3 regions of the Promicromonospora aerolata genome follow, and region 1 is predicted to be linked to each of the others. Evidence: riboswitches for the same ligand, from Rfam matches in the RefSeq annotation. Region 1 holds a riboswitch; each other region holds the start of a gene.
What was found. A riboswitch is a leader RNA that binds a small molecule or an ion and turns the genes downstream of it on or off. The one in region 1 is predicted to bind cyclic di-AMP.

Region 1 (10,259 bases):
ACGACCAGGCCCAGGCGCGTGGCGCCATCGACCGGTACTTCAAGATCAGCGAACGCGGATCGACGGTCTGGACGGAGGTACGCGGCGGCCTCGTCACCTTCTTCACGATGAGCTACATCGTGGTGCTGAACCCCCTCATCCTGGGCAAGGTGCCCGACGGGACCGGCCAGTTCCTCGGCGGCGACGCGTCCGGCGGCGACCTGGCCGCGATCGCCGCGGCCACCGCCCTGGTCGCGGGCATCATGTCGATCCTCATGGGCGTGATCGCGAACTTCCCGATGGCGCTCGCGGCCGGTCTCGGCCTGAACGCCGTGGTCGCCTACTCCGTGGCCGCCCTGCCGGGCATGACATGGGCCGACGCCATGGGGATCGTGGTGCTCGAGGGGCTCGTCATCCTGATCCTGGTCATCACCGGCTTCCGCGAGGCGGTGTTCCGGGCGGTCCCGCGGGAGCTCAAGATCGCGATCAGCGTGGGCATCGGCCTGTTCATCGCGTTCATCGGCGTGTTCGACGCCGGCTTCGTGCGCATCCCCGCGTCGCTGGCGACCCCCACCGAGCTCGGCATGGGCGGTTCGGTCGGCACCTGGCCGCTCTTCGTGTTCGCGTTCGGGCTGCTGCTCGCCGCCGTCCTGATGGTGCGCAAGGTGCGCGGCGGCATCCTCATCGCGATCGTCGCGTCGACCGTGCTCGCCCTGGTGGTCGAGGCCGTCGGCAACATCGGGTCGCGAGAGGACAATCCCGGTGGCTGGGCGCTCAACGTCCCCGCCCTGCCCGACTCCGTGGTGGCGCTGCCCGACTTCTCGCTCCTCGGCCAGTTCTCGCTGTTCGGGTCGTTCGCTGCGATCGGTCCCGTCGCCGTGATCCTGCTGGTGTTCACGCTTCTCATCGCCGACTTCTTCGACACGATGGGCACGATGGTCGCCATCGGTGGCGAGGCCGGCCTGCTCGACGAGAAGGGCAACCCGCCGCGCACCACCCGCATCCTGGTGGTCGACTCGCTGGCCGCGGTGTCGGGCGGTGCCGGTTCCGTCTCGTCGAACACGGCGTACGTCGAGTCGGCGTCCGGTGTGGGCGACGGTGCCCGGACGGGGCTCGCCGCCGTGACCACCGGTGTGGCGTTCCTGCTGACCACGTTCCTGTCACCGCTCGTCGAGGTGGTGCCGCACGAGGCGGCCACGCCCGCGCTCGTGGTGGTCGGGTTCCTCATGGTCGTCCAGGTGACGGGCATCGACTGGACCGACCTCGAGGTCGGCATCCCCGCGTTCCTGACGATGATCCTCATGCCGTTCGCCTACTCGATCACGGTGGGCATCGGGGCCGGTGTGATCTCGTTCGTGCTGCTCAAGGTCGCCGTCGGCAAGACCCGCAGGGTGCACCCGCTGCTGTGGGTGGCCGCGGCACTGTTCGTCGTGTACTTCCTGATCGGACCGATCCGGGCCGCGGTAGGCATCTAGCTGGTCCGGTGCGGGCGGGTGGCGGATGTGCGGCGGCCTACCCAGTGATCTGGCCCGAAATCCCGCTGAGTTCGGGCCAGATCACTGGGTAGGCGCGGGCGCGCGCGGGCGCGGGCAGGTCGATGTGGGTGCCCGCGCCGGTGTACTGACCCGGCCGCCAACGATGGGCGGCGAGGACCCTGGCGATCTCTGCGCCGACGCCGCCGGGCTTGTCGTTGTCGGCCGGTTTGAAACGCAGCATGATCACCTGGCCGGACGCCAGGAGCTGGTTCTGCCGTGGAGCGTCCCGGACGAGGGCCTGCTGCGTGCTGTGCGGGCCGATGCCGTCGATCTCCACGACGAGCCAGCGCCCGTCAGGCAGCCGCCAGACGAAGTCGACGCGGGCCACGACCGTGCCGCCCATCACGATCAGGGCCTGGATGTCGTCCGGAGGTGCCCCGTTGTCATGACACGACAACCGGACGAACGACTCGGCGGGCGACTCCGAGCGCGTGTCGACCAGACCGAACAGCTCATGGAGCATGGCGGCACCGTGGCGGCGTCGGACCAGGTCGTGGAGCGCGGCGAGGTCGACCGGGCCGAACCGGTGCGACCGCGCGAGGTCGTCGAGCACGGCGAGGGCGTTCTGCCGTGAGAGCTTGGGGATCGCCTGCGCTGCGGCGTGGTCGATCCGGGCGACCTCGCGGCCACCGATCGTCACGGTGGGAAACGGCGCATGGTCGACGACGGCGACCCCGTGCCGGCGCTGTCGCGGCGACCGGTCCTGACGTGCGACCTCGAGCGAGAAGTCGCGGGGCAGACCGGACACACCGTGCAGCACGAGCGCGCAGCCGCCGGTCGCTACGGTGTCCGGGCCGTGCAGCAGCAGGGCGAACCAGGTGCGCCACCGCGCGACGTGATCGAAGAAGTCGGCCCGGACCCTGTGTGCGAGCGGCACGGGATCGGTGTCGTAGACGCTCCGCGCCGGGCTGGTCCAGCGACCGTGCTTGACCATGCGGCGCCGAACCTCGCGTCCGATGCCGAGCTCCTCGCACTGGAGCGTGGACAGGAGCCCTGCCTGCCGTCGGAGGAGTGGTTCTGCCGCTCGGGGCATCGTGAAGCTCTTTGGCATGGGACCACTCCAGCAGCGCCGAGCCGACCGGGCAGGCCGCCCGACGGCCACCTGTGCACAACGGCGCTCCGACACGCCCTGTGGTCGAGTTCGGACGCGGCGCTACCCAGCGATTGCGCCCGAACTCAGCGCGAGTTCGGGCGCAATCGCTGGGTAGCGGCGGTCGGGTCAGGCCGCTAGGGCCTGCTGCTCCGGTTTCCGGTCCAGCTCCGGGTACGTCACCTGGAGGTACGGGCGGGGGATGCGGTGCGAGCGGGAGAGCCGGGCGCGCACGCGGACGTGCCACGTGCGGTACGCCCACACTGTCGCGAGCACGGTCACCAGCAGCGTCGCCACCGCACCGATCAGCACGGCGTACCGCGGGCCGAACTCCTCGCCGATCCAGCCCACCACCGGCGAGCCGAGGGGCGTGGTGCCGAGCAGCACCATCACGTAGATCGACATGACGCGGCCACGCAGCTCCGGGGCCACGGACAGCTGGATCGCGGCGTTCGCCGACGTCAGCATGGTCAGGGACGCGAAGCCGACCGGGATGCACATCAACAGGTAACCGAGGTAGGTCGGCATGACCGCCTGGACCCCCATCGAGACCGCGAACGCGAACGCGGCACCGAGCACGAGCCGCACCCGGGGGCGTTCCCGCCGGGCCGCCAGGAGGGCTCCGGCGAGCGAGCCGATGGCGAGGACGGACCCGAGGATGCCGTACTCGCCGGCGCCCCGGCCGAACTCGACGCGCGCCATCATGGCGGACGTCAGCTGGAAGTTCAGGCCGAACGTCGAGACCACACCCATGACGACCATGATCACGACGATGTCGCTGCGACCACGGATGTAGGCGAGGCCCTCGCGGATCTGGCCCTTGGCGCGCGAGGCGATCGGCAAGGGCTGGAGGTCGCGCATCCGGGCGAGCGAGATGATCACGGCGCCGAACGCGATGCCGTTGATGATGAACACCCACCCCGTGCCGACAGCGGCGATGAGCAGGCCTGCCACACCGGGGCCGATGAGCCGTGCGGCGTTGAAGTTGGTCGAGTTGAGGCCGACGGCGTTCGCGAGCCGGGTGGTCGGCACCAGCTGGGCCACGAAGGTCTGGCGCACCGGTCCGTCGACGGCGCTCACCACGCCCAGGAGGGTCGCGAACACGTAGACGTGCCACAGCTCGGCCGCGCCGGACAGCACCAGCAGACCGAGCCCGAGGCCCAGCACACCCATGCCGCCCTGCGTGATCATCAGGAGCTTGCGGCGGTCGACACGGTCGGCGAGGAGCCCCGCCCAGGCGGACAGGAAGATGTGGGGGATGAACTGCAAGGCGGTGACGATACCCACGGCGACGCCGGAGTTGTTCGTGAGGAGGGTCAGTACGACCCAGTCCTGGGCCACGCGCTGCATCCAGGTGCCGATGTTGGCGACGAGAGCGCTGGCGAACCAGAGGCGATAGTTGCGGTACTTCAGGCTGGCGAAAGTGGCGCTCATCGAGCGGCGATCCTGATCAGGAGCTCACTGGCTCCTGCGAGGATCTCTCTCTCCTCTCCGGTCAGGGTGGACAGCTGTTTGGTGAGCCAGGCGTCGCGCCGGCGCCGGGTCTCGGCGACCTCGCGGGAACCTGCGGGAGTGAGCCGTACGACGACCTGACGGCGGTCCGTCGCGTGCTCCACCTTTTCGACGAGGCCGAGCTCCGTCAGCGTGTTGACGGCTCGGGTCATCGACGGGGGCCGGACGCGCTCGTGCTCGGCGAGGGAACCGGGGGACATCTCGCCGTGCTTGTGGAGCACCGTCAGGATCCCGAACTGGCCCTCGGGGAGATCGGCCTCGCCGCGTTCGGCACGCAGGCGGCGGGAGACCCGGGTCAGGGCGACGCGGAGGTCGCCCCCGACGGTGGCCGGGCTGCGGCTGGATCTGCGGGAGCTCGACACCGCTCCAGTCTAGATCATTAGCCTTGCTAACGGTACGTGGGTGGGGTCACACCCGCCCGCGCGCACGGGTCGCCCCCCCCCCCCCCCGACGAGCGGAGCGCCCGCCCCACGAGGGGACGGGCGCTCCGAGATCGCTGCCGGACGGAAGTCAGTGCGCGCGATGCGTCTGCGCGAACTGTGCGGGCCCCGGCTGCGGGTCCTGCCGGACGTTCTCGAACTGCTGGCCCTGCTCGCTGTGCGCCTTGAGCCGGTTCTCGAACTCGGCCTGCGTGCGCAGCTCCTCCTCGGTGGGCCAGAGGCCGATACCGAGGATGAGCAGGAACGTCACGACGCTCACCGCCATGACGAGCGGCACGAGAAGCTGCATCGTCGAGGCGCCGGCGGGGACGCTGTCGATCGGGTTGATCACGGTGACACCGGCCATGCCGGTGTAGTGCATGCCGGTCACGGCAAGTCCCATCACCAGGGTGGCGATGATCGTGGCGAGCGTGCCGCGGATGTGCACGGTGCACCACAGTGCGGCCGTGGCCGCGACGATCGCGATGACGATCGAGGCGACGACGTAGACCGGGTTGTAGACGACCTGCGCCGACATCTGCATCGCTTCCATGCCCATGTAGTGCATGGCCGCGACGCCGGCGCCCGCGAGGGCACCGCCGACGAGCATCGCCGCGAGCTTCCGCTTGCCCAGCTCCGTGATGAACAGGCCCGCTCCCACCACGACGATCGCGATCGCCGCGCTCAGGAGGGTCTGGGGAATGTCGTATCGGATGGTCACACCGGAAGCGGAGAACCCCAGCATGGCGACGAAGTGCATCACCCAGATGCCGGTGCCGCCGAGGGCGATGGCGCCGAACACGAGCCACGCCGCGCGCGTGCCGCCCGAAGCTGCTCGGGCTCGGGACGTGCACGCGAGGCCCGTCGCCGCGCCGGTACACGAGATCGCGTACGCCAGCAGAGGCGTCACGATCCCGAAGGTGAAGTGGTCGATCACTGGCATGGTGTTTGAACAGCCCCTCGAATGGTTCCCTCTGTTGCGGAAACGTTACAGAGTCCCTCTGTCTCGGACAATAGGCAGAACCCGCCGTCCAAGGGATATTGCGGACGTGATCATGCTGGTCAGGCGGTTTCGACGAGGTAGTCGACGCACGCGGTGAGCGCTGCGACGTCGTCGGGATCGACGGCCGGGTACATCCCGACCCGGAGCTGGTTGCGCCCGAGCTTCCGGTACGCGAAGACATCCTGCACCCCGTTGGCGCGCAGGTCCGCGAGCACACGGTCGACGTCGATCTCCGCGGCGAGGTCGATGGTGCCGACCACCGGTGACCGCTCCTCGGGGCGCGCGACGAACGGCGTCGCCCACTCCCGGGCCCTTGCCCAGGAGTAGAGGATCTCCGCGGACGCCGCGCTGCGCTTCGTCGACCACTCGAGCCCGCCCTGGTCGAGCAGCCACTCGACCTGGTCGGCCAGGAGGAGCAGCGTCGCGACGGCGGGCGTGTTGAGCGTCTGGTCCTGGCGTGAGTTCTCGAGGGCCGTCGTGAGCGACAGGAACTCCGGCACCCACCGTCCCGAGCCCTCGATCCGCGCGGCGCGCTCGACGGCAGCGGGGGAGAGTACGGCGAGCCACAGTCCGCCGTCGGCCGCGAACACCTTCTGCGGTGCGAAGTAGTAGGCATCGGTCTGGCTGAGGTCGACGGGCAGCGCACCGGCTCCGGACGTCCCGTCCGTGAGCACGATGGCGCCGTCGGACCCGGCCGGCCGGAGCACCGGGGCGACCGCCCCCGTGGAGGTCTCGTTGTGCGGGGTTGCGTAGGTGTCCACGCCCTCGGCCGTCTCGAGGTAGGCCACCGTGCCCGGCTCCGCCGCGATCACCTGGGAGGGCTCGAGGAACGGGGCTCGCGACGTCGCGGCGGCGAACTTGCCGCCGAACTCGCCGAAGGCCGCGTGCTGCGCCCTGCGCTCCACGAGGCACAGGGTGGCGAGGTCCCAGAAGGCCGTGGCGCCTCCGTTGCCGAGCGCCACCTCGTACCCGTCGGGCGCGCCCAGCAGCTCCGTGACACCCTCACGAATGCGGTGCACCAGGTCCTTCACCGGCGCCCGTCGATGTGACGTACCCAGCACGTGCGCGTTCGCCACGAGATGATCGACCTGTCCCGGGCGCACCTTGGAGGGGCCGGAGCCGAAACGGCCGTCGGTGGGCAGCAGGTGTGGCGGGATAGTCAGTGGCACAGAACTAGACTAGAACCTGGGCCGACGCCCGGGCCGCACGTGTCCAGGGCGACTGGGCGGCTGTGCGCATGACGGGAGCTGACGTGACGGATCTGATCGACACCACCGAGATGTACCTCAAGACGATCTACGAGCTCGACGAGGAGGGCATCACGCCCCTGCGCGCGCGCATCGCGGAACGCCTGGGGCATTCCGGACCGACGGTGTCACAGACTGTCGCGCGCATGGAGCGCGACGGGCTGGTGATCGTGACCGGCGACCGGCACCTCGAGCTCACCGAGCTGGGCCAGGACAAGGCCATGCGCGTGATGCGCAAGCACCGTCTCGCCGAGCGCCTGCTGACCGACGTCATCAAGCTCGACTGGGAGCACGTGCACGTCGAGGCCTGCCGCTGGGAGCACGTCATGAGCGACCTCGTGGAGAAGCGCCTGGTGGGCCTGCTCGACCACCCGCACCACGACCCGTACGGCAACCCCATCCCGGGCCTGTCGGAGCTCGGTGAGGCCTATACCGACGTGCCGTTCCTGAGCGGTGTGATCTCGCTGCCGTCGGCGTTCGAGGCAGCGGCGAAGAAGGGGGTCAGGGGTGAGCCGCTCGCGGCGTCCCTCACCCGTATCGCGGAGCCGCTGCAGACCGACGTGGAGCTGCTCGCCCGCTTGTCCGACGCCGGCCTGGTGCCCGGCTCGCGCATCACCGCCGAGCACAGCGACGGCACCTACACGGTGACGGTCGACGGCGCGGGTACGGCGCTGGAGCTCGGTGAGGACCTGGCCCGCCACCTCTTCGTCGCGACCGCCTGAGCCGGTTCGCCGACCACCTGAGTCGGTTCCGAACCGTCCGGTTTGTCGGAAACCTGCCACCCAAGGTACGACACGTCATGGCATTCGTTGCCGGAACGTGACATTGAGGGTGAGGTCCGGTACGTTCAGACCGCTCCCGCGGAGTTGTTCGTGGGGGTCCTCGGACGGACGCCGAACTCTGTCACCGGCCGGGGTCCAATACGACCGCATGACAGAGGCGGGGGACCCACCAACGGGCGCCAGGGTGCGTCCTCGGGGTGAAGCCGGGCACTCCTTCGGGATTGCACGGCCGGGTGATTTCTCCCACCCGAACCCGACAGCTGACCTCGAAGGCGTACAAGGAGAGGTAATACGTGACTGCACGTACGACTCGCGCTCGTCATCGGGCTGCGCGACGACCAGTAACTCCGCTCACCGAACTCGCCCAGAACGCCGCGGTCGGCCGCCGTACCGCCGTCGCCGCCGCGGGTGGCGCGCTTCTCGTCTCGACCTTCGGTGGCGCGATGGCCGCACAGGCCGCGCCCGTCGAGGCCGGCCACGCGAAGATGAACTCGGTTGACCTCAACGCACTGACGTCGCAGGCCCGCCAGGCGCTGACCAACGCCCCGGTCGTGACCGTCGCACCCGACGCCGAGCTCAACGTGGAGAAGGCCGCGGTCTCCGTGGTCTCCGCCGCCGAGAACGAGGACTACCAGGCAGAGCTCGCCGCCGCCGAGGCTGCGGAGGCCGCCGAGGCTGCTGCCGCCGAGGCCGCTGAGGCTGCCGAGGCCGCTGCCACCACGACGGCCGCGTCCGTGGACGTGCCCGCGTCGGCGATCGGCAACTCCGTGATCTCCGTCGCGAGCCGCTACGTCGGCGTCCCGTACGTCTCCGGCGGTTCCTCGCCGAGCGGGTTCGACTGCTCCGGCTTCACCGCGTACGTCTACGGCCAGCTGGGCATCCCGCTGCCGCACTCGTCGGGTTCGCAGCCCAGCTACGGCACCCAGGTGCCGGCGTCCGAGGCGCAGCCGGGCGACCTGATGTGGACCCCCGGGCACGTCTCGATCTACGCCGGTGGCAACACCATGATCGACGCGTCCAAGCCGGGCACCGTGGTCGACTTCCGCACCATCTGGCAGTCGAACCCCACGTTCATCCGCATGGGCTGACCCCAGCCGCGCACGACCACCAGCCAGAGCGCCTGTCCGGACCATCGGGCAGGCGCTCTGTCGTGCCATCGTTCTGCAGTCGTCATGCCTCCGGATACCCACAACGTGCCCGCCGCCGGTAGCGTTGGGAGTGCAATGGTGCTTGGGCGAAGAAAGGTCTGGCGATGACGCGATCCGAGGTCGTACTGGTCGGGGTGGACGGATCGGCCGCTAGTCTGCATGCGCTCGACTGGGCGACCGCCTACGCACATCGTGTGGGTTGGTCGCTGCACATCGTGTGCAGCTATTCCCTGCCGTCGTTCACGGCCGCTTCGCTCGACGGCGGGTACGCCGCCCTCGACGACACGACCATCCAGGAGGGCGCCAAGTCGGTGCTCGCCGAGGCCGAGGCCCGCGTGGCCGACGCCGGGGTGCGTGCCACCACCGAGGTCGCCACCGGCGACGCGGCGGGTGTGCTCGTGGAGCTGTCCGCCGACTACGGGCTCGCCGTCGTCGGGACGCGCGGCAGGGGTGGATTCACGGAGCGGCTCCTGGGCACGGTGTCGTCCGCGCTACCCGCGCACGCCCAGTGCCCGGTCGTCGTGGTCCCGCTGCGTGCGGAGGCCAACCGAGGCGTCTCCTGGAGCGTGCCGGGCACTGCTGCCGGCGGTGCGGCAGAGACACCGACCGCCGTCGCGCCCGGCGCTGCCGAGATCCGGGAGGTGCGCCGCATCGTCGTCGGCGTGGACGGGTCGCCGCAGGCGGAGCGTGCGCTGCAGCACGCGATCGTGCAGGCCAACGCATGGGGCGCGGAGCTGACGGCGGTGACCGGCGTACCCGTGGGGAACACCGGCATGCTGGCGTGGCTGCCGTCCACGATCGACCGTGAGCAGGTGCTGGCCGACATCGCGGTGGGCATGGACGTGCTGGTCGACCGGTACGAGGCGGAGAACCCCGGCCTGCGGATCCGGCGGATCGTGCTGGACGGTACGGGCGCCGAGCTGCTGACGGAGTTCTCCACGGCGTCCGACCTGGTGGTGGTGGGCTCGCGTGGCCGCGGCGGGTTCCGCGGGCTGCTGCTGGGCTCCACGAGCCAGGCCGTGCTCCACCACTCGGCGTGCCCGGTGTTCGTGGTCAACAAGCACTGCAACGACTGACCGGTCAGGCGCCCTCGAACGTGTCAGACCCTCAGGTCACCGGAGTGACCTGAGGGTCTGACACATCGGGGCGGTGCTGACAGGTCAGTCGACGTGGGCGGCCTCTGCGGCCGCCAGCAGCACGCAGGTGGCCACGCCGTCCATCGCCGTGCGCACCTCGTCCAGCGGGGGCATCGAGGGCGCGAGGCGGACGTTCTTGTTCTCGGGGTCCTTGCCGTACGGGTAGGTGGCGCCCGCCGGCGTGAGGGCGATCCCCGCCTCCTTGGCCAGCTGCACCACGCGCGAGGCCGTACCCGGTGCCACGTCGAGCGACACGAAGTAGCCGCCCTTGGGCTCGTTCCACGACGCGACGTCGTACCCGCCGAGGCGCTCGGTCAGGATCTGCACCACGGCCTCGAACTTGGGCGCCAGGATCTCGCGGTGCTTGCGCATGTGCTCCCGCACGCCGTCGGCCGAGCCGAAGAACAT
Region 2 (10,259 bases), 690 kb from region 1:
CGCGGTGGGCGTCTCCGTCGGCACGGTGAAGTCCACGGCCTCGCGCGGCATCACCCGCCTGCGCGAGGTGCTCGAGGCCGAGGACGCGGCGGGTACGTCATGAACGACACCGGACACCACGAGCGTGAGGAGCGGGTCATGAACAACGACGAGCAGTTCGTGGAGATCCTGCGCGACCGGGTCGGCCGGGTGGCGCCGACCATCGACGTCGACGTCACCCACGTGGTCCCCGCCGCACGACGACGGCGGGCCGCGCGGGTCGGCGGTGCCACCCTGGCCCTGGGACTGGTGCTCGGCGGGGGCGCCTGGGCCGCCATCACGCAGGAAGCCCCCGGGACCGCCCTGCCCGGCGGCTCGATGACGCTCGAGGTGGAACCGTCGCCGGATCCGAGCGGACCACCCTCGACCTCGAGCAACGACGACCGGCCGAGCGACGAGGGCGAGCCCGTCGAGAACTCCGTCGTGGTGCCCGACCTCACCGCGATGACCGTCGAGGACGCCGGGGTCGCCTGCGAGCAGGCACATCTCACCTGCACGGTCGTGGACACCACGTCGGACACGGTGCCGGCCGGGACCGTCATCTCGTCCGACCCAGCGGCCGGCACCCTGGGCACCTGGGGCTCCATCGTGACCCTCCAGCTCTCCACGGGTCCCTGACCTGGCGGTTCGCCACGGGCCTCCGGACGTACCGGCCGCTCCGCAGCCGCGCGTAGCCTGGGGCCCGTGGCCCACGCGTACCGCACCAGCACCCGGGTAGAGGCACCCGCCGACATCGTCTGGCAGGTGCTGTCCGACGTCGAGCGCATGCCCTCCTGGACCAGCTCCATGACCAGCGTGACCCTGGTCCGGCCGGCGGCCAGGATTGCCGTCGGCTCCCGCGTCGAGGTCCTGCAGCCCGGCCTCCCCCAGGCCACCTGGGAGGTCGACGGCCTGGTCGAGGGCCGCGGCTTCTCCTGGTCGAGCACCACCCCTGGTGTCCGCACGGGCGCCGCGCACCAGGTCGCACCCGTGTCCGACGCCGCGTGCGAGGTCACCCTGGTGGTCGCGCAGAGCGGCATGCTCGCCGGGCTGACGAACCTGGTCCAGGGCTCCAGGGCCCGAGAGCTCGTCGACACGGAGCTGGCCGACCTGAAGTCCGAGTCCGAGGCCCGCGCCCGGGACAGGAGCTGACACGCCGCCGGAGACCGGCGTGTCGCAACATTTCTTTTCCCCTTTTTTGTGCCGTCCGGATGTCCGTCTTGCCCTTCACAATGGCCTCTTACGCTGGCAAAAGGCATCTGGTCGAAAAATTACGCGCGTTCCAGAGAGCCTGATACTTCACGACAACTGTTATCTGATCGAGACAAGGTCGTAACCCGTATGTAGCGTCGGATCCGTTGTGCCACCGGAGGCACGACCGTGGGCCCCATTCCCCAGATCGGTACGGGCCCGCGCAACCGGCGACTTGGAGAACATCGGTGAGTACCACCGTCCGACGCGGTCGACACCGCGCCGATCATGCTCCTAGCACTCCCCTGATGACCGTGACCCGTACAGCAGCCCGTTCGGGTGCACTGATCGCGGCATCGTCCGGACTTCTCGCGACGGCGTTCGCACCCAGCGCACACGCCGTCATGGGAGACGGTTCGAACCGCTTGGCAAGCGTCGACATGACCGCACTGACGCAGGACGCCCGCAAGGAGCTCGCGGCGGCGCCGGCGGTACAGGTCGCGAACGATGCGAAGCTCCGCATCGAGAGCAAGGCCGTCAAGGTAACCCCCGCTCCCGAACCAGAGCCCGAGCCAGAGCCCGTCGTCGAGGCCGGCACCGAACCCGAGGCGCAGGCCGAGCCGGCCGCGGCGGTCGAGCCGGCCGAGCCGGCCACCCCGGACTACGCGTCCGACGGGTCCATCGGTGCCCAGGCCGTGGCGATCGCCATGCAGTACCTGGGAATCGCCTACACGTACGGCGGCGAGTCGCCGGGCACGGGCTTCGACTGCTCGGGCCTGATCAAGTACGTGTACGCCCAGCTCGGTGTCCCGCTGCCGCACTCGTCGTCGGCCATGGTGTCCTCCGGCTACCAGGTGACGTCGCCGATCCCCGGCGACATCGTGTGGACCCAGGGGCACGTCTCCCTCTACGCGGGCGACGGCATGGTGGTCGAGGCCGCCAACTACGGCACACCGGTCCGCCACACCGCCCAGTGGCAGGACTACGCGGTCTACATCCGCCCGTACTGACCGGCACCCGTTTGCTGGCCGGCACCCCTTGCTGGCCGGCCCCCTTGGCTGGTGGGTGTGCTCGTGGCGCCTCGGACGAAGGTCTCGTCGCGACGAGCACGCCCACCGACCGGAGGCCGGTAGCAGTCTCAGGCCCAGGCCTGCGAGAGCTCGTCCTCGGCTTCCTCGCCGGTCTTCCGCTCCGCCTCGCGCGAGAGCCGGAGGGCCGCGATGGTGGCGCCGAGCAACAGGGCGACCACCCAGGCGCCGAGCTGGTGCCCGTCTGGCACGATCGCCGCCGAGGCGAGCTCGTTCCAGACGATGTCCGCTGCGACGAGCGGGTTCTCGGTGAGCTCGGACCCGGGCCAGATGTTCTCCTGCACGGCCAGGAGGGCCGGCCAGGTGGCCTGCAGGACCCACACGACGGCGGCGGCGGGCAGCCAGCCCAGGAGCTCGATCGGCTTGCTGTCCACGGCGAGCCCGAACGCGACGCCCAGGGCCACCGCGAAGAGCCACCACGTGCCGGTGGGGGACACCGCGTTGCCCGGCAGGAGGCCCCAGAGCCAGCCGTCGACGAGCACCACCGGCAGCGCCAGTGCGAGACCACGCAGGGGCGCAGGGCCGAGCGCGGTCAGCAGGCCGGCCGCCAGACCGACCGATCCGGCGACGCCTGTGATCACGAGCATCCCGAACGGCGCACCGTCACCGGGCACGCTCCCCCGCAGCGCGAGCCACCAGGAGGTGCCACCGGTGGCGGCCATCGCCAGCACGGTGCCCACGATCGCCGCGGCGGCCCCCGCCCTGGCCGACGCCGGGATGCCTGCCGTGGCGCCCCCGAGGAGGCCGCCGATCAGGGCCATGACGACCAGGCCGGCCACCGCGTCGTCGGCGGTGTACGGGAGGGGCAGAAAGCCTGCGCCGCCCACCGCTGGACCGCCGACAAGGCCGGTGACCTCGTACAACGCCTGAAGCAGCCAGGGGAGGAAGCCGCAGAGCCACCAGGCGGCGGCACTGATGAGAAGCACCCACCAGGCGGAGATGCGGTACGCACTTTCGGCCATGCCGCCGAACGGTAGCGGATGTGTGTGATGCCGGTCATAACCACTCAAGACCGGAACGGCGTAAATCTGCGCCTTCGTGGGGTCAGACCGTAATGCGTAACCCGATCGTGACTTTTTCCGTGAACGTGTGTACTTTGACTTCTGCTCCCCCGCAACGGTGGAGCCGTGAGCCGGACGCCGAATCCTGTCACCGGTTCATGACCAGACGTTCGAGACAGGAGCGGGGGACCCACTTCCCGGGTGACAGCACGATCGTCACCCTCGGGGTGAAGCCGGACGGAACCCCCCAGTAGCCGTGCGGCCGGGTGTGTACTCCTACCCGAACCCGACAGCTGACCTCGCAGGCGGTACAGGAGACATTAGGTGACGAACTCCATCCGCGGCCGGCATCGTGACAGCCGGCCGGCCATGACACCACTGACCATCCTTGCTCGTACCGCCACGGAGAACGCCGGCACCGTCGCCCGCCGCGGCGCCATCGCCGCAGCTGCAGGTGGCGTTCTGATCTCGACCATCGCGACGACGGCCCACGCGGCCCCGGCGATGGACCTCAAGACCGACGTGAAGACGGCGAAGCTCAACTCGGTCGACCTGAACTCCCTCACCGCAGTGGCCAAGCAGGCCGTCGTGAACTCCCCCACCGTGACCGTCCCGGCCGACGCAAAGATGCCGATCGAGATGGAAGCCCTGGGCACCTCGTCCGACGCGGACGGCAAGACGGGTAGCGGCGAGGAGGGCGAAGGCCCTGCCGTCGTCTCGGTCGACGCACCGGACCCCGTCCCGGTGGGCCAGCAGGCCATCAATATCGCCTTCAACTACCTCGGCATCACGTACGTGCTGGGCGGTAACTCGCCGGCCGAGGGCATGGACTGCTCGGGGCTGATCCAGTACGTGTACGCCCAGCTCGGCGTGCCTCTGCCGCACCAGTCCACCGCCCAGCTCAACTCGGGCTACCAGGTGACCACCCCCGAGCCCGGCGACATCGTCTGGACGCCCGGCCACGTCGCGCTGTATGCGGGTGACGGCATGGTCATCGAGGCGTGGGCCGCCGGCATGCCCGTGCGCTACACCGAGATGTGGCAGAACAACCCGACGTTCATCCGCGTCGTCTGACGTGGTCTGAGTCACCGGCGCGCGAGCGCCGTAGCAGTGCACCGCGAGGCGTCGCCTCCGTGCCGGGTCACCGTCCGGCACCGGAGGCGGCGCCGTTCGCGTGCCCGGGTCGATCACCGGCTCATGTGACGTCGGGCTCGGCCCGGCTACTCCGCCTCCGGCCAGCCGCAGCTGTCCCCGATGAAGTCGTACAGGGCAGCGCGCGCGGCGTCCGGCATCGGCACGTAGAACACGTGCTGCGCCGTGCCGTCGACGCTCGCCAGCACGGGGAGGAACGTGCCGCGCTTGTCCTCGCCCACGGCGTGCGCGTCACAGCGGGTGGGCACCACCGGAAGAACGATCTCGCCGGACCGTTGCCCGTCCAGCCTGCGCCCCGTCCAGCCCGCGGCGCCTCCGCGGGTGTCGGGGTTGGTCAGGAGGGTGGTCTCGGTGACGTGGTCGATCGTGACCTCGGGGCCGCCGTCGACCGGTTCGACCCGCACGGTGACGAACGCCGTCAGCTCGCCGTCGCGCATCTCGACCGGCACGTCGGGCTGCACGGCGAGTCGCACGCCGGTCTCCACCGCTGCCCGGGCACAGTCCACGGCGTGGTTGCGGGCGAGGTGCCCGGCGGTGTCACGCACCTCGCGGACCGTGAGGTCGGTCGCCGGACCGTGGTCGTCGCCCTCGCCCAGGGCCACCGTGATCGTGGCGGACGGTGTGGCGTCCGGTTCCGGCTCTGCGGGCCCTGCCGGGAACCCCGTGCACTCCGCCTCGCCCAGCCCGACGTAGACGTCCCGCGTCGCGCCCGGCCGCAGGGTACGCGGGCGGTCCTTGGTCTGGTGCGACGGCCCGAACCCGTCGGCGTGCAACGCCCCGGCCAGGAGCGTCATCGTCCGGTCCGAGCCGTTGGTGACCGCCAGGAGGATCTCGCGGTCGGCGTACTGCGTACGGCCCTGCTCCACCTCGACGCTGAGGTGCGGGCCGACGTCGTCGGGTACCGGGCCCACGGTGGACGACGGCGGCCGTGGGCCGCCCGCCGCACACGAGACCGCGGCCGCACCGGTCAACGACGCCAGGAGGACGACGATGACGGCGCGGCCGCGGGATGCTGCGATCAGGCCTTCTTGCGGCCGAAGATCGCCTGGACGATCAGGATCACGATGATGGCGCCGACGACCGAGGTGAGCCATGCCGACCAGGACCAGAAGTTCTCCATCAGGTCGACGTTGAAGATGAGGCCGCCCAACCAGCCGCCGAGCATGGCGCCGAGCACACCGAGGAGCAGGGTGAGCCAGAAGCCACCCGGCTGCTTGCCCGGGATGACGATGCGGGCGATGACGCCGGCGATCAGTCCGAGGATAAGAAAGGCCCAGAAGCCCATGGTGTGTTTCCTCCAGAGTGGTTTGACTGCTTGCGCACCACCCCAGCACCGATTGAACGAACGCGCCACCGGACCCGCCGAATCAGGCGCATATCCGGACAATGCGCCCGGTGAATCGGCGGACCATCGGCGCGCTACAGTTCGCCCGGGCAAGTGCGAGAAGTGGTACCGGAGCGTGGCCTCCGGGCACGTGACGGACAAGGGGAGTCGATGAACCAGGTGATCGGCGCGGAGGCCGAGCCGCGGACGCTACGGGGCAGGGTCCGCATCCTGCTCGAACGCACGTGGTTCAGCCGCCTGGTGCTCAGCGTCATCCTGGCGAACGCCCTGGTGCTGGGTGCGGAGACCATGGTGACGGGGACGGCGCTGTCCGTGCTGCACACGATCGACCACGCCATGCTCGTCTTCTTCGTCGTCGAGCTGCTCCTGCGGCTGTTCGCCAACGGCCGGCGGTTCTTCACCGACCCGTGGAGCGTGTTCGACCTCCTCGTCGTCGGTGTCGCGTTCCTGCCGGCCAGCGGTTCGCTCTCGGCGCTCCGTGCGCTCCGGGTGCTCCGGGTGCTGCGCGTGATCACCGTGGTGCCGTCCCTGCGCCGCGTGGTCGACGGCCTGCTGCGCGCCGTACCCGGGATGGGTGCCGTGGGCGCGCTGCTGATCCTGGTCATGTACGTGTCGGCCGTCATCGCCACCGGACTGTTCGGCGAGACCTCCGAGGAGTACTTCGGCAGCCTCTGGATCTCGCTGTTCACGCTGTTCCAAGCCATGACGGGCGAGGCGTGGCCGGACATCGCGCGCGCGGTGATGGTGGCCCACCCCTCCGCGTGGGTCTTCTTCGTGCTCTACATCCTGGTGGTCAGCTTCGCGGTGCTGAACCTGTTCATCGCCGTCATCGTCAGCGGCATGGAGGAGATCACCGACGAGGAGCGCAAGGACGACGAGCAGAAGGACGAGCGGCTCGACGCCCTGGCCGAGCAGAACCGCGAGATCCTCGCCGAGCTGCGCGCGCTGCGCGCGCTGCGCGCGACGGTCGGCGAGGACCGTGCCGACTCCTAACGGCGTGGAGCCACCACCACGTTGACGAGGCGGGGCGGCCGCACCACGACGCGCAGCACCGGCCGCCCGCCGACGGCCCGCGTCACGGCCGGACGGGCCAGCACGGCCCGCTCCAGCTCGGCCGCCGCGATGTCCGCCGGCACCGACAGCCGGTCCCTGACCTTGCCGTCCACCTGGACCACTCCCTCCACGTCGGCCGTCACCAGCAGCTCCGGCTCCACGGTGGGCCATGGTCGGCCCGCCACCGGCGTCGTGTGCCCCAGGCGCTCCCAGAGCTCCTGGGCCGTCTGCGGCGCGAACAGGCCGAGCAGCACCGCCACCGCCTCGACCGCCTCGCGGTAGACCTGCTCACCGTCCCCGTCGGCCACACCGGCGCCGGCCGACCCAGCCCGCCGCACCTCGCCGACCAGCGCCATCAGCCGAGCCAGGGCGACGTTGAACCGCCCGGCCGCGACGAGCGTGTCGACGTCGTGCACGGTGCGGTGCACCGCCCGGCGCAGGCTGTCGGCGCCGGCACCCCTCGGCCCGGATCTCGACCGGCTCGACCACGAGGACGGCACCAGGCGCAGCACCCGGGCCAGGAACTTCCGCATCGCCTCCGGCGACACGTCCGCCCAGTCGACGTCGTCCTCCGGCGGCCCCGAGAACAGGATCGCCAGCCGCACGGCGTCGACCCCGTGCCGGTCCAGCTCCGCCGCCAGGTCCACGCCGTTGCCCAGCGACTTGCTCATCGCCCGGCCCCGGTTGACCACCTGACCCTGGTTGAGCAGGCGGGCGTACGGCTCCGGTGAGGGCAGCAGGCCCATGTCGTACAGCACCTTGGTGACGAACCGCGCGTACAGCAGGTGCATCGTCGCGTGCTCCACACCGCCGACGTACAGCGCCGCGGGCATCCACCGGGCCGCGTCCTCCGGGCGGAACGGGCCACCGTCGTAGCCCGGCGAGAGGTAGCGCAGGAAGTACCAGGACGAGTCCACGAACGTGTCCATCGTGTCGGTGTCCCGTTCGGCCGGACCACCGCACCGTGGACAGGTCGTCCGCACCCAGTCGTGCGCCCCCGCCAGGGGCGAGACGTCGCCGGGCACCAGCTGGTCGCCCTCCAGGTACGGCAGCTCGACGGGCAGCTGGTCGTCCGGCACCACCACCTCCCCGCACGCCGGGCAGTGCACCACGGGGATCGGCGCACCCCAGTAGCGCTGCCGCGAGACGAGCCAGTCGTGCAGCCGGTAGGTGGTGCCGGCCGGCCCGTGCTCCCTGCCGATCCAGTTCCGCTGCATCGTCAGCACGTGCGCCGGCCAGCCCGGCTCCAGCACCGCCATGTCGTCCAGCAGGCGATCGGCATATGCGGTGATGCGAAAGAACCACTGCGTCAGCGTGCGGCCGACGACGGCCGTTCCGCAGCGCTCGCACGTGCCGTCCACGACCTGCTCGTTCGCCAGCACCGTCCGGTCGCTCGGGCACCAGTTCACCTCTGCCGCGGCACGGTAGGCCAGACCGCGCTCGTGCAGCCGGGCGAACAGCCACTGGGTCCAGCGGTAGTACTGCGGCTCGTGCGTGTGCAGCCGCCGCGACCAGTCGAACGAGACGCCGTAGCGACGGATCGACGCCGCCTGGGTGGCAATGTTCGCCTCGGTGAACACGGCGGGGTGCTCGCCCCGGCGGATCGCCGCGTTCTCCGCCGGCAGGCCGAACGAGTCCCAGCCGACCGGGTTGAGCACGTCGAAACCCTTGGCCCGCCAGTACCTCGCCACGACATCGGTGATCGCGAACACCTCGGCGTGGCCCATGTGCAGGTCGCCCGACGGGTACGGGAACATCGTCAACACATAGCGGCGTGGACGGGCGCCGTCGTCGGACGCCTGGAACAGGTGGCCCTCCGCCGGGACCTCTCCGGGCGGGCCTGGGGTGCGGTACGTCTCGGTCATCGCTCTCGTCCTCCGGTGCGTCGATCGGGTCCGGGCACGAAAAAGCCCCTCGCAAGGAGGGGCGGCCGCACCGGTTGTGCCCGATCGAGGGCGGATCCGATGCGGCTAGGCGAGGAGCGAGCGTGCGTGGCGCATGCCCCCACGATATGCGGGCCGGCCGCACGGCGTAAAGGCATGACGTAGAGGTGCGAGCGCCGGCTCGGTCCGCCGCCAGCGAGGTCCGAGCCGGCGCTCGCGCCGAGAACGGGGGCCGTGGCTCGGCGTGCCCCCAGCGCACTCCGAGCCACGGCTCCCGTCCGACGCGCCGCAGCTCGGCCCGCCCCCAGCGAGGTCCGAACGTCGTCCGCGTCGCACCTAGGACGCAGGCACGTCCCGGAAGTCACAGCACTGAGGATGCTTTTTCATGTGGCCTGGGTCACACACCTACCGGATCCTGTCGCACGGCGCACGGTGAACGCCGCGGGACGAGCGGCCAGATACCGCGGTGCCATACGGTCGGCACGCCCTCGAAACCGGACAGAGCAGAAGAAATCGAAGAAACTCCCACAAGTGCTGTGACATCCCGGCGTCTCGCGCGTCTGGGCTGCATGGAACACACCGAGCACCCCGAACTTGTTCGTCTGGGCGCCCAATACCTGCGCGCGTACGCGGACGGCGATGCCGTCAATCTCTACCGCCTCGCCGACGCGTGGGGTGCAAGCGATCTCATCGCCGCCACCTGCGAAGTCGCCCTCGCGGTGATCCACGCGACCGCCGGACCGCAGGGCCTCGACGCGGTATCGACCACATTCTCGACGAACCGGAGGTAACACCGATGAACAGAACCGACTCCGCCGCCGAAGATCCTGGAGCCGACGACCCCGGAGACTTGCGCAGAACCGGAGTTGTGGTGCGATCATTGGCCAGCGCATCAAAACCGGACACACAGGGCAGAGGGGGCCAGGACCGCGTGACCACGACTGGTGATCTGCGGATTGACGACTGGGTCGTGCATCGTCCTAATGTCGTGCGTTCGGTCGCTGCTCGGGTGCCCGGGATCGATGCCGAGGAGGCCGCCAGCCGCGCGCTGGAGAAGATGGTCCGGATCGTGTCCACCGGCGGCACGATCGAGGACCCCGCCCCGTACTGGCGACGCGCCGCGGTCAACGAGGCGATCAGCATGACCCGCGAGGCCGGACGCACCCGCCCGGTCGAGGACGACACCCTGGACGGCCTGACGCCCCCGGTCGCCGGTGCCGAGCTGGACGCCGAACGTCAGGCCGACGTCAGCATGCTGCGCTCCGCGCTGTCCGACCTGGGCGACGACGACCGGCAGATCCTGCTGGAACGGCACGTGCACGACAAGGCCGTGACCGATATCGCGGGCGACCTGGGTGTGCGCCCGCACGCCGTCACGATGCGGCTGCGCCGCGCCGAGGAGCGCCTGGCCGGCGCGTTCGCCGCCGCGCACGCCCAGGGCGTCAACGAGCCCGAGTGCCGCACCACCCGCGCCGCGATGCACGACTACCTCAAGGGACGCCTCCTGCCGCGGCGGCAGCGGCGTCTG
Region 3 (10,259 bases), 780 kb from region 1:
CCCGCGACCTGCTCGACCCGAACCTGGACCTGGACGACCTCGTGCGGCGGGTGCGCCGCCGTCGGACACAGGTCAAGCGCGCGCTGCTGGACCAGACGGTCTTGTCCGGCGTCGGCAACATCTACGCGGACGAGGCGCTGTGGCGCGCGCGGGTGCACTGGGCACGCCAGACGGACAAGCTCAGGGTCGCGGACGTGCGGCGGGTGCTGGACTCGGCGGCCGAGGTGATGCGTGAGGCGCTCGCCCAGGGCGGCACCAGCTTCGACGAGCTGTACGTCAACGTGAACGGGCAGTCCGGCTACTTCGACCGGTCGCTCGCCGTGTACGGCCGCGAGAACGAGGAGTGCCGCCGCTGCGGCGCTCTGGTCCGCCGCGACGCGTTCATGAACCGCTCATCATTCAGCTGCCCGGTCTGCCAGCCCGCCCCGCGCACCCGCACCCCGTAATCCTCGTTGAGTGCTGGCTATCTGTTGGCATGCGGCCCAATAGCCCGCACATACCCAGCACTCAACGGAGGGTCAGCGGGGGGCTACGTTGCGGAGGTCGCCGGCCGCCCGCCAGGTCGTGAGCTGGTCCGCCAGGAACCGCGCCGCGCGGCGCGGCCGCCCGCCTGCCACGTGCGGGGTGAGGATCAGGTTCGGCGCGTCCCAGAGCGGGGAGTCGGCCGGCAGGGGCTCGGTCTCCATGACGTCGAGCGCCGCACCGGCGAGCCGCCCGGACCGCAGGGCCTCCACCAGTGCCGCCTCGTCGACCGTCGCGCCGCGGCCGACGTTGACGAAGCGCGCCGACGGCGGCAGCAGGCGCAGCAGGCGGTCGTCGAGAATGTGCTGGGTGGCCGGGACGGCCGGCAGCAGCGAGATGAGCAGGTCGGTCTCGCCCAGGAGCGCGTCCAGGCCGGCGGCGTCCACCACGGGGTAGCCGGAGCGTTCGCCCGCCCGCGAGGCGACGCCCGTGACCTGCGCGCCGAGCGCGGTCAGGAGCGGCGCCAGCCGCAGGGCGATCGAACCGAAACCCCAGATCGTCACACGCGCGTCGTCGAGCGTGTACTCGCGGCCCGTGACGGGATCCGCCTGGGCGAACGCGATCTCCTTGGCCCAGCGGTGCTCCCGCTGCGCGGCCAGCGACGTGTCGAGGCGTCGGACCGACGCGAGGACCAGGGCCAGGGCATGCTCGGTGACGGTGTCGTCGTGCAGGGACTGGCCCGACGAGATGACCACGTCGGGGCCGAACCCGGCTCCCAGCGCGACGTCCGGCCCGGCGGAGAGCGTCTGCACCCAGCGCAGCCGGGGCAGCCGCCGGGCGGCGTCGGCGACGATCTTGGGCGGGCTGGACCAGGTGACCAGCACCTCGGCGTCCGTGTGCTCCTCGGGGATCGGGTCGTTCATCGCGTACGTGGCGACGACGTCGGGGCCGCCGGGAGCGAAGGAGGCTCCGGCGTCGGGCAGGAGCGCCGGGAAGTCGAGGTCGAAGGGCACGTCCGGTACGAGGATCTTCACGCCCGGGACGTTACCGGACGGTGCTCATGGACGAACGCGGTGCTCGCGGACGAGCACGGGGTGGGTCGCACCGGACGTCCGGTGCGACCCACCCCGTGGCCGGTCTGGAGAACTGTACGAGAAGCGGTCAGCCCGTGACGCGGATGAACACCGCGTTGTTCTGCCACATCTCGCCGTACTGCACGGGGGTGCCCTGCTGCTGGGCCTCCACGACCATGCCGTTGCCGGCGTACAGGGAGACGTGGCCGGGCGTCCACACGATGTCGCCGGGCTGGGCCTCGGCGGCGGAGACCTGGTAGCCGACGGTCGACATCGCGCTCGAGCTGTGCGGGAGGTCGACCCCGAGCTGGGCGTAGACGTACTGGATGAGTCCGGAGCAGTCGAAGCCGCTGGGGGAGGCTCCGCCCCACACGTAGGGCACGCCCACGTACTCGAGGGCCAGGTTGACGGCTTGCTGGCCCAGGCCGGAGGTGTCGGCGACGGTCTCGACGGCGGCAGCAGCCTCCGCCTCGGCGGCGGCCTCGGCCTCAGCGGCTGCTGCGGCCTCGGCTGCTGCGGCCGCCTCGGCCTCGGCCTTCGCCTTCGCCTCGGCCTCCGCCTCCGCCTCGGCGCGCGCCTCGGCCTCCGCCTTGGCCTTGGCCTCGGCGATGCCGGCCTCGGTCTCGGCGTACGGCGTCACCGACACGCGTCCGCGCTCGGCCCAGAAGTCGGCGTTCTGCGTGACCTCGACCTTGGTGACGAGGTTCTCGGTGAAGCCGGCCCGGGTCGTGGAGTCGACGGTGTTGCTGACCGGCGTCGCGTTGGCGAGCGTCGTCTGCGTGTGCGTCTCGGGGGGCGCCGTGTGGGCGGTCTGCGTGAAGACCGACGCCAGCATGCCGGACGTGACGACCGCGATGGCGCCAGTTCGGGCAGCGTTCTCGGCGGCGGTCTGGGTCAGTGCGGTGAAGGGGGTGAGCGCGGGGCCGTCGGCGCGGTGCCTGCCCCGGCTGCTGGGACGGTTTGCCTGGTCGTCCGCCCAGTCATGGGTGCGGTCGGTGAGTACGGTCACCAGTGATCTCCTCGGACGCCTACGAAGTGAGCTGTCGGGTTCGGATGGGGAGAGCGATCACCCGGCCTCGCAAGGAGGCTTCACCCCAAGGACACTCACGTGCCCGGCCTACTTGGTTCCCCCGTCCCTGTCACGTCGTAGCTGCTCAGATCCGGTGACAGGGCTCGGCGTCCGGACCAGGACCCCACCGTTACTGGCGAGGTGTCATGACCGTACCCGCCCATCGAGCAAATGTCACGATTAGGTCACATACCAACTTGTGATGGAACCTCGCTGGTAATCAGTGCCCCATGCGACTATGACGTGCATGCCAGATTCCATGCGTTCCCGGTACGACGTCGTCGTCGTGGGCGGCGGCCACAACGGCCTCACCGCCGCGGCCTACGCGGCCCGTGGCGGCCGGTCGGTCCTGGTCCTCGAACGAGCGGACCACGTGGGCGGCGCCGCCGTCTCGGCCCAGCCCTTCGCCGGGGTGGACGCACGGCTCTCCCGCTACTCCTACCTCGTCTCGCTCCTCCCGCGACAGGTGGTCGAGGAGCTCGAGCTCCCCATCACCCTGAAGCGCCGGCGCTGGTCCTCCTACACACCCGTGGCCGACGGCGGCCTCCTCGTCGACAGCCAGGACGACGCCGTCACGCGCGCCTCCTTCCGTCACCTCACCGGGTCGGACGCCGACTTCGAGGCCTGGGGGCGCTTCTACGCCATGACCGGCGAGGTGGCCCGACGCCTCGCGCCCACCCTCACCGAGCCGCTGCTCCCACGCTCGGTCGTGCGCGACCGGGTGGTCGACGGTGTGGGGGAGGAAGCCTGGCGCTCGCTCTTCGAGGAGCCCCTCGGTGCGGCGCTGCGCCGCACCTTCGCCGACGACGTCGTGCGCGGGGTCGCGGCCACCGACGGTCTGATCGGCACGTTCGCCGACGTCGACGAGCCGACCCTGCGGCAGAACCGCTGCTTCCTCTACCACGTCATCGGTAACGGGACCGGCGACTGGGACGTGCCGGTCGGCGGGATGGGCGCCGTCTCGGGCGCCTTGCGCGACGCCGCACTGGCGGCCGGCGCCACGATCGTCACCTCGGCGACCGTCACCGCGGTGGACCCCGGCACCGCGGGCGCGGAGGTCGCCTGGACCGACGCCGACGGACGCACGCAGGGCGTCACCGCGGGGCACGTGCTCGCCGGCTGCGCCCCGGCGGAGCTGGACCGGCTGCTCGGCGGCGAGCCCGCGGCGCCCGGCACCTCCCCCGAGGGCGCCCAGCTCAAGGTCAACATGCTGCTGACCCGCCTGCCCCGGCTGCGCGACGGTGTCGACCCCGTCGCTGCGTTCAGCGGCACCCTGCACGTCAACGAGTCCCTGACCCAGCTCCAGCACGCGCATGCACAGGCGGCCGCCGGGCAGGTTCCCGACCTACCGCCGAGCGAGATCTACTGCCACACCCTGACCGACCGGACCATCCTCGGCCGGGAGCTCGCCGCGACCGACGCGCAGACCATCACCCTGTTCGGCCTGCACATGCCGGCCCGCCTCTTCCGTGCGGACCCGGACGGCGCACGGGACCAGGCGCTCCGGGCGACGCTCGCGTCCCTGGACTCGGTGCTGGCAGAGCCGATCGAGGACGTGCTCGCGCTCGACGCCGACGGCGCCCCCTGCCTCGAGGTGCGCAGCCCCGTCGACCTGGAGGGCGACGTCGGGCTGCCGGGCGGGCACATCTTTCACCGGGACCTCGGCTGGCCCTTCGCCGAGTCCGACGACGACGCCGGGCGCTGGGGCGTCGAGACTGCGCACCCGCGGGTCCTGCTGGCGGGTGCGGGCGCGCGCCGGGGTGGGGGCGTGAGCGGGATCCCGGGCCGGGCGGCCGCCATGTCGGTGCTGACGGAGTAGGCGAGAACGGGGTTGTGTTCCTGAACGGTGCTCAGAGGAACACAACCCCGTTCTCGCCCGGTCAGCCTGACCAGCGCAGTCAGCGGATCTCGGCGCGCCGGAGCCGCCACAGACCGGCGGCGAACGGGGCGGCTATCCACAGTGCCGCCGTGAGGCCGAGCTGGGTCCACTGCTCGCCCGTGACGGTCTCGCCGAGCAGCGCGTACTGGGCGTGCGTGAGGTCGAGCCACGGCGCGGCGGCGCCGTACCACTCCACGGCCATGGCCAGCTGGCTGGACAGCGAGGGTACGACCAGCGCGAACAGGAGATAGCCCACCAGTGCGACGGACGACCGGCGCAGGATCGTGCCGAGCGTGAACCCGACGGCCACGCCGACGGCCTGGAAGGTGAACAGGTACAGGTGGTCGGCCACGGACAGGTTCCACACCGGCGCCGTCCCCTCGACCGCCGCGCTCAGCAGGGCCCCGCAGGCGGCCAGCCCGAACGTCAGTGCCGTCGCGACCAGTGTGAGCCCGGCCACGCAGGCGGCCTTGGCGGCGATCACCCGCCCGCGCCGGGGGACGAGCGTGAACGTGGTCAGCGCACCCCGCTGGCTCCATTCGCCCGTGACCGACAGCAGGCCCACCATCGGCACCAGCAGCCCGAGCGGGTAGGCGACCGCGTTGGCCAGGTCGGCATAGGTCGCCTGGAAGGGAGCGAACAGGACCAGGACCGCGACGGCGCCGACGGCGACCAGCGCGATGCTCACCAGGAGCCAGAGCGCGGACCGGGTGTCGGCCAGCTTGCGCAGCTCCACGTCGACGAGCCGGCGGAACGGGATGGGCGCGGTGCGCTGCGTGCTCACGCGGCGGCTCCTGTCGTGGTGGGGGCGGAGGGCGCGGTGTCCCGCTGGGTCGGCGCGGTGAGGGCGAGGAAGGTCTCCTCGAGGCCCACGCCGTCGGCCGCCCGAAGCTCGGTCACCGGCACGCCGGCGGAGAAGGCGACGCGGCCCGCGTCGGCCAGGTTCGCGTCCGTGAGCACCGCACCGTCGTCCGTGCGGGACGTCGTCTGCCCGGCGGCTTCGAGCGCCGCGGTCAGCGCCGCCGCGTCGTCGGCTCGGACCAGGGTGCCGACGCCGGCCAGGAGCTCCGACTTGGGTCCGCCCGCAACGACCCGCCCGCCGCCGATCACGACGATGTCGTCGGCGATGGTCTCGATCTCGGCGAGCAGGTGGGACGAGAGCAGCACGGTGCCGCCGTCGTCCGCGAAGTCACGCAGCAGGTCCCGCATCCACCGGATGCCGGCCGGGTCGAGGCCGTTGGCCGGCTCGTCGAGGATGAGTACCTCCGGCTCGCCGATCAGCGCCGTCGCGACCCCCAGCCGCTGGCGCATGCCGAGCGAGTAGTTGCCCACGCGCCGCTTGGCCTCCTGCGGTGTGAGGCCCACCCGGTCGAGCGTCTCGCTCACGCGGGCCGCGGGCAGGCCGAGGGTGCGCTGGGCGAGCACCAGGGACTCCCGTCCGGTGCGGCCGGCATGCTGGGCCGACGCGTCGAGGAGCACCCCCACCTCCCGCCCCGGGTTGGGCAGGTCGGCGAACCGGCGGCCGAGCACCTGCGCGGTGCCGGACGTCGCCTCGGCCAGTCCGGTGAGGATGCGTAGCGTCGTGGACTTGCCCGCGCCGTTCGGCCCGAGAAAGCCGGTCACGCGGCCGGGCCGCGCCGTGAAGGAGACGTCGTCGACGGCCGTGAAGTCCCCGTACCGCTTGGTCAGCGCCGAGATGGTGATCATGACGACGACGCTAGGGCGGCGGTCGGCCGGAGCGGCTCCGGGATGCCCCCGGTTCTCACCCTGGTTCGGCGGCCGGCCGGTCGGGGTCCAGCAGGTCGGTCTCCTGCGCGGCCGACCACGCGTAGTCGGGGTCGGTCCGCAGCAGATCCGCGTGCGTACCCCTCGCCCGGACCCCCTCGCCGACCCCGAGCGCCACCACCTCGTCGGCCGCCGCCAGCGGGGTGAGCCGGTGCGTCGCCAGCAGCACCGCACGCCCGGTCGCCCGCGCGTGCGCCGCCACCGCGCTCACCAGGGCATCCGCGGTGCGGCCGTCCAGGTGCTCGGCGGGCTCGTCCACGAGCAGCACCCGCGCGGGGGAGAGCAGGGCGCGGGCAACCAGGAGGCGACGGCGCTCACCGCCGGAGACCGCCGCTGCGTCCGTACCGACCAGGGTGTCCAGCCCCTCGGGCAGCGCGGCCAGCCACGTCCCCAGCCCGACGGCCTCGAGCGCGGTCCGGGCCTCGGCGGCCGTGACGTCTCCGCGGGCCACCCGCAGGTTCTCCAGGACCGTGGTGTCGAACAGATGCCCGTCCTCGGCCACGAACAGCCGGCCTGAGCTGGTCGGGGCGCTCGGTGTGGCCGGTGTGGTCGGTGTGGTCGGCAGAACGTCAGATGATCGGTAACTCGGAATGCCGACCTCCTGACGTTCTGCCGACCACGCGGAGACCGTTCCACCGACTGGCGGGATCAGCCCGGCGGCGGTCATCAGCAGCGTCGTCTTCCCGACGCCGGACGGTCCGGCCAGTGCCACGACGGAACCAGGGCGCAGCGTGAGGGACACCCCCTCGACGGCGGTGCGCGGGCGCCCGGCGGCGTCGGGCCAGCCGGCGGCGACGCCGTCGAGCACGAGCAGCGCGCCGCCCGCTTCCCCGGACGTGCCGGGCGCTCCGGCTTCCCCGGACACGCCGCGCGCCCCCGCTTCCCCCGACGCGCCCTGCGCCGGGGCAGCCTGCGTTACCGATCCCGGATCGGACGCGGGCAGGAGCGCCAGCAGCCGACGCGCCGCCTCCCGCGACCGGTGGAGCTGGACCGCGGCGGCGGGGAGCCCGGCCGTCGCCTCGAACACGGCGAGCGGCGTCAGCACGATCACGGACAGCGCCTCCACCGACAGCGAACCCGCCAGCGCGGCCGGGATCCCGAGCGCCAGCGCGGCGAGCACCGCGAGACCCTGGGCCAACGCCCCCAGCGCAGCGGCGAACCCAGAGGTGCGGGCGCCGTCGTCGGCGACGGCGGACAGGCGGGCGTCGGCCGTGTCGAGGCCGGCCAGTCGTGCGCCGAACCGACCGGCGACCCGCAGCGGCGCCGACTCCTCGAGGATCTCCAGGGACAGTGCGGTCACGTCCCCCCGGGCGGCGGCGCCCCGTGCCTCGGTGCGCGCCGCCGCCCGTGCGGCGAGCCACGGCGTCAGGACCCCGGCGAGCACCAGGCAGAGCAGCAGCGCCGCACCCGCCGACGGCAGCAGCACGCCCAGGAGGACCACCGAACCGAGCGACGTCACCACCGCGACACCCGCCGGCACGATCGCGCGGACGACGACGTCGCCGACGTCGTCCACGTCCTGACCGATGCGCGCCAGGAGCTCGCCGCGCCGCACCGTGACCGGACGGTCGTCCGCGGCCAGCCGGTCGTACAGGTTGGCGCGCAGTGCGGCCATGCCTCGCAGGGCGACGTCGTGCGAGGCGAGGCGCTCGCAGTACCGCAGCACGCCGCGCCCGATCCCGAACGCCCGCACCGCCACCACGGCCACCGACAGCGTGAGTACCGGGGGCATCTGCGATGCGCGGGCGACGAGCCAGGCGGCCACGGCCGCGAGCCCGATCGCGCAGGCGAGCGCGAGGACGCCGAGTCCGATCGCCGCCGCCACCTTGACCGGTCGGACCTCCAGCAGCGGCAGCACCCGGCGCAGGGGATCGGCGTGCGCGTCCCGGGCCGGACGCTGTGTCGAGGTGGTCATGCTGCCTCCCGGTCCGGCGTGGCCGCGGCGTCGGGCGCGGAGCGGACGTCGATCACCTGGTCCGCGAGCCCGAGCAGCGACGCCCGGTGCGCCACGACGAGCACGGTGCGGCCGGAGTCGCGCCAGGCGCGGACCGTGTCGAGCACCGCCTGCTCGCCCCACGCGTCGAGGTGTGCGGTCGGTTCGTCGAGGATCACCAGGGGCTTGGTCGCGGCGTCGTCGAGCAGGGTGGCCGTCAGGGCCACGCGCTGCCGCTGGCCGACGGACAGTCCGGCGCCTCCGAGCCCGACGGGCGTGTCCCAGCCGTCCGGGAGGGTGGCGACGACCGTGTCGAGCCCGGTCAGCCGGGCGGCCGCGGCGAGGTTCGGCCCGGTGCCGGGTGCGGCGCCGTCCAGCACGACGTCGCGCAGGCGTCCCGGGGGGAGCGACGGCCGCTGCGGGACCCAGGTGAGCGCGGCCCACCAGGCCTCCAGCTCGTCCGCCGGCAGGTCCGCCAGGTCGCGGGCCGTCGCCGCACCGCGTGGTGCCAGCCGCACCCGGCCGACGTCGGGGGCCAGGAGCCCCAGCACCGCGAGCACGGCCGTCGACTTGCCCGAGCCGCTCGGCCCGCGCAGTGCGACCACCCGCCCGCTCCCGGGCTGCCCGGAGCCGAGCGGAATCCGCGCGGTCAGCGCGGCGGGCGCCACCACCCCGCGGCCGGGGGCCCGTACCGAGACCTCCTCGAGCACGAGCACGCCGCCCGTCGCGGTGACCGGGCGGTGCTCCGCGGACGCGGCGGGACCCGCGGACGGCGCTCGGTCGAGCACGGCGAGCGCCTTCGTGGCGGCTGCGACCCCGTCCACCGAGGCATGGAACTCCGCGCCGACCCGGCGCAACGGCAGGTACACCTCGGGTGCGAGGACGAGTACCGCGATCGCGGGCTGCAGCTCCATGGCACCCTCGACGAGGCGCAGTCCGACGCCGACCGCGACGATCGCCACCGAGAGCGTGGTGAGCAGCTCGAGGACCATCGAGGAGAGGAACGCGATCCGGAGCGTTCCCATGGTCGCTCGGCGGGAGGCGTCGCCGAGCGCGCGCACCCGCTCGCCCGGCCCGAACGACCGTCCGAAGGCGCGCAGCGTCGGCAGCCCGGCGACGAGGTCGAGCACCTGGGTGCCGAGCCGTTCCACGGTGGCGAGGCGCCGCTCGGACGTCCCGGCCGTCAGACGTCCGACCAGGACCATGAACACGGGCACGAGCGGCAGCGTCACGACCAGGATCACCGCCGACACCCAGTCCAGCCCCAGCACCACGCCGACCAGCGCGGGGGTGACCAGCGCCGTCAGCACGAGCTGCGGCACGTAGCGCACCAGGTACGGCTCGAGCGCGTCGAGACCGCGCGTCGCGAGGGTCGCGACCTCGGCTTCCGGGCTCGCACCGCGCCCGCTGCCCGACGCCGGGGCGTGGGCCCCGCCGGCCGGACGCGGGCCGCGCAGCGCCCAGGCCTCGACCACGGCGTGCCGGAGCTCGGCGATCGTCCGGGCGGCGGCGCGCAGCGCGTACCGTTCCTGTGCCCAGGCGACGCCCGTCCGCCCGGCGACCACCAGTGCCAGGCCGACGAAGGGCCACGCCAGTGCGGATCCGGGCGGAGCGTCTCCGCGCACCACCGGTGCCAGCAGGGCCGCGATCAGCAGGGCCTGCGCCACGATGAGCGCGGCGGCGGCGACGCCCAGCCCGATCGTCAGTCCCACGTACCGGCGGGCTGCGGGGGCCTGCCGCAGGAGCCGGGGGTCGAGGGGCTTCATGCGTTCCTGGTCCCGTAGCCGTTCAGAACGCCGCGTCCTTGATCTTCTTCCAGGTCAGACCGGCCGGCGCGGGGATGTGGTCCACGGTGAGCCGGCGCCGGAAGACCCAGTAGGTCCATCCCTGGTACAGGAGCACGACGGGGGTGAGCGCCACCGCGACCCACGTCATGACGGTGAGCGTGTACGGGGTGGACGCCGCCTCGGCGATGCTGAGCGAGTTGCCACCGGCCAGGCCGGGCAGCACGTCGGGGTACATGGACCCGAAGATCAGCACCACGGCGGCGACGATCGT

Region 2: it holds a riboswitch for cyclic di-AMP, as region 1 does, so the genes downstream of both, ACFSL2_RS17035 (C40 family peptidase) here and ACFSL2_RS20250 (C40 family peptidase) in region 1, are expected to answer to the same signal.
Region 3: it holds a riboswitch for cyclic di-AMP, as region 1 does, so the genes downstream of both, ACFSL2_RS23510 (C40 family peptidase) here and ACFSL2_RS20250 (C40 family peptidase) in region 1, are expected to answer to the same signal.

What each region holds. Positions count from the first base shown of each region.
Region 1 covers NZ_JBHUHF010000001.1:4,518,615-4,528,873, forward strand. Annotated here, with positions in the region: gene ACFSL2_RS20215 (NCS2 family permease) at 1-1,454, shown strand, start outside; gene ACFSL2_RS20220 (hypothetical protein) at 1,492-2,565, opposite strand; gene ACFSL2_RS20225 (MFS transporter) at 2,734-4,038, opposite strand; gene ACFSL2_RS20230 (MarR family winged helix-turn-helix transcriptional regulator) at 4,035-4,478, opposite strand; gene ACFSL2_RS20235 (MHYT domain-containing protein) at 4,627-5,478, opposite strand; gene serC (phosphoserine transaminase) at 5,598-6,707, opposite strand; gene ACFSL2_RS20245 (metal-dependent transcriptional regulator) at 6,791-7,507, shown strand; cyclic di-AMP (ydaO/yuaA leader) riboswitch at 7,684-7,858, shown strand; gene ACFSL2_RS20250 (C40 family peptidase) at 7,861-8,655, shown strand; gene ACFSL2_RS20255 (universal stress protein) at 8,820-9,791, shown strand; gene ACFSL2_RS20260 (aspartate aminotransferase type Ic) at 9,876-10,259, opposite strand, start outside.
Region 2 covers NZ_JBHUHF010000001.1:3,824,119-3,834,377, forward strand. Annotated here, with positions in the region: gene ACFSL2_RS17010 (SigE family RNA polymerase sigma factor) at 1-103, shown strand, start outside; gene ACFSL2_RS17015 (PASTA domain-containing protein) at 100-657, shown strand; gene ACFSL2_RS17020 (SRPBCC family protein) at 724-1,170, shown strand; gene ACFSL2_RS17025 (C40 family peptidase) at 1,524-2,219, shown strand; gene ACFSL2_RS17030 (hypothetical protein) at 2,348-3,259, opposite strand; cyclic di-AMP (ydaO/yuaA leader) riboswitch at 3,425-3,621, shown strand; gene ACFSL2_RS17035 (C40 family peptidase) at 3,623-4,372, shown strand; gene ACFSL2_RS17040 (hypothetical protein) at 4,519-5,421, opposite strand; gene ACFSL2_RS17045 (GlsB/YeaQ/YmgE family stress response membrane protein) at 5,469-5,735, opposite strand; gene ACFSL2_RS17050 (ion transporter) at 5,946-6,788, shown strand; gene ACFSL2_RS17055 (class I tRNA ligase family protein) at 6,785-8,713, opposite strand; gene ACFSL2_RS17060 (hypothetical protein) at 9,301-9,522, shown strand; gene ACFSL2_RS17065 (RNA polymerase sigma factor) at 9,663-10,259, shown strand, end outside.
Region 3 covers NZ_JBHUHF010000001.1:5,301,462-5,311,720, forward strand. Annotated here, with positions in the region: gene mutM (bifunctional DNA-formamidopyrimidine glycosylase/DNA-(apurinic or apyrimidinic site) lyase) at 1-446, shown strand, start outside; gene ACFSL2_RS23505 (NAD(P)-dependent oxidoreductase) at 519-1,496, opposite strand; gene ACFSL2_RS23510 (C40 family peptidase) at 1,624-2,544, opposite strand; cyclic di-AMP (ydaO/yuaA leader) riboswitch at 2,546-2,711, opposite strand; gene ACFSL2_RS23515 (phytoene desaturase family protein) at 2,843-4,423, shown strand; gene ACFSL2_RS23520 (ABC transporter permease) at 4,503-5,267, opposite strand; gene ACFSL2_RS23525 (ABC transporter ATP-binding protein) at 5,264-6,190, opposite strand; gene cydC (thiol reductant ABC exporter subunit CydC) at 6,246-8,183, opposite strand; gene cydD (thiol reductant ABC exporter subunit CydD) at 8,180-9,967, opposite strand; gene cydB (cytochrome d ubiquinol oxidase subunit II) at 9,990-10,259, opposite strand, start outside.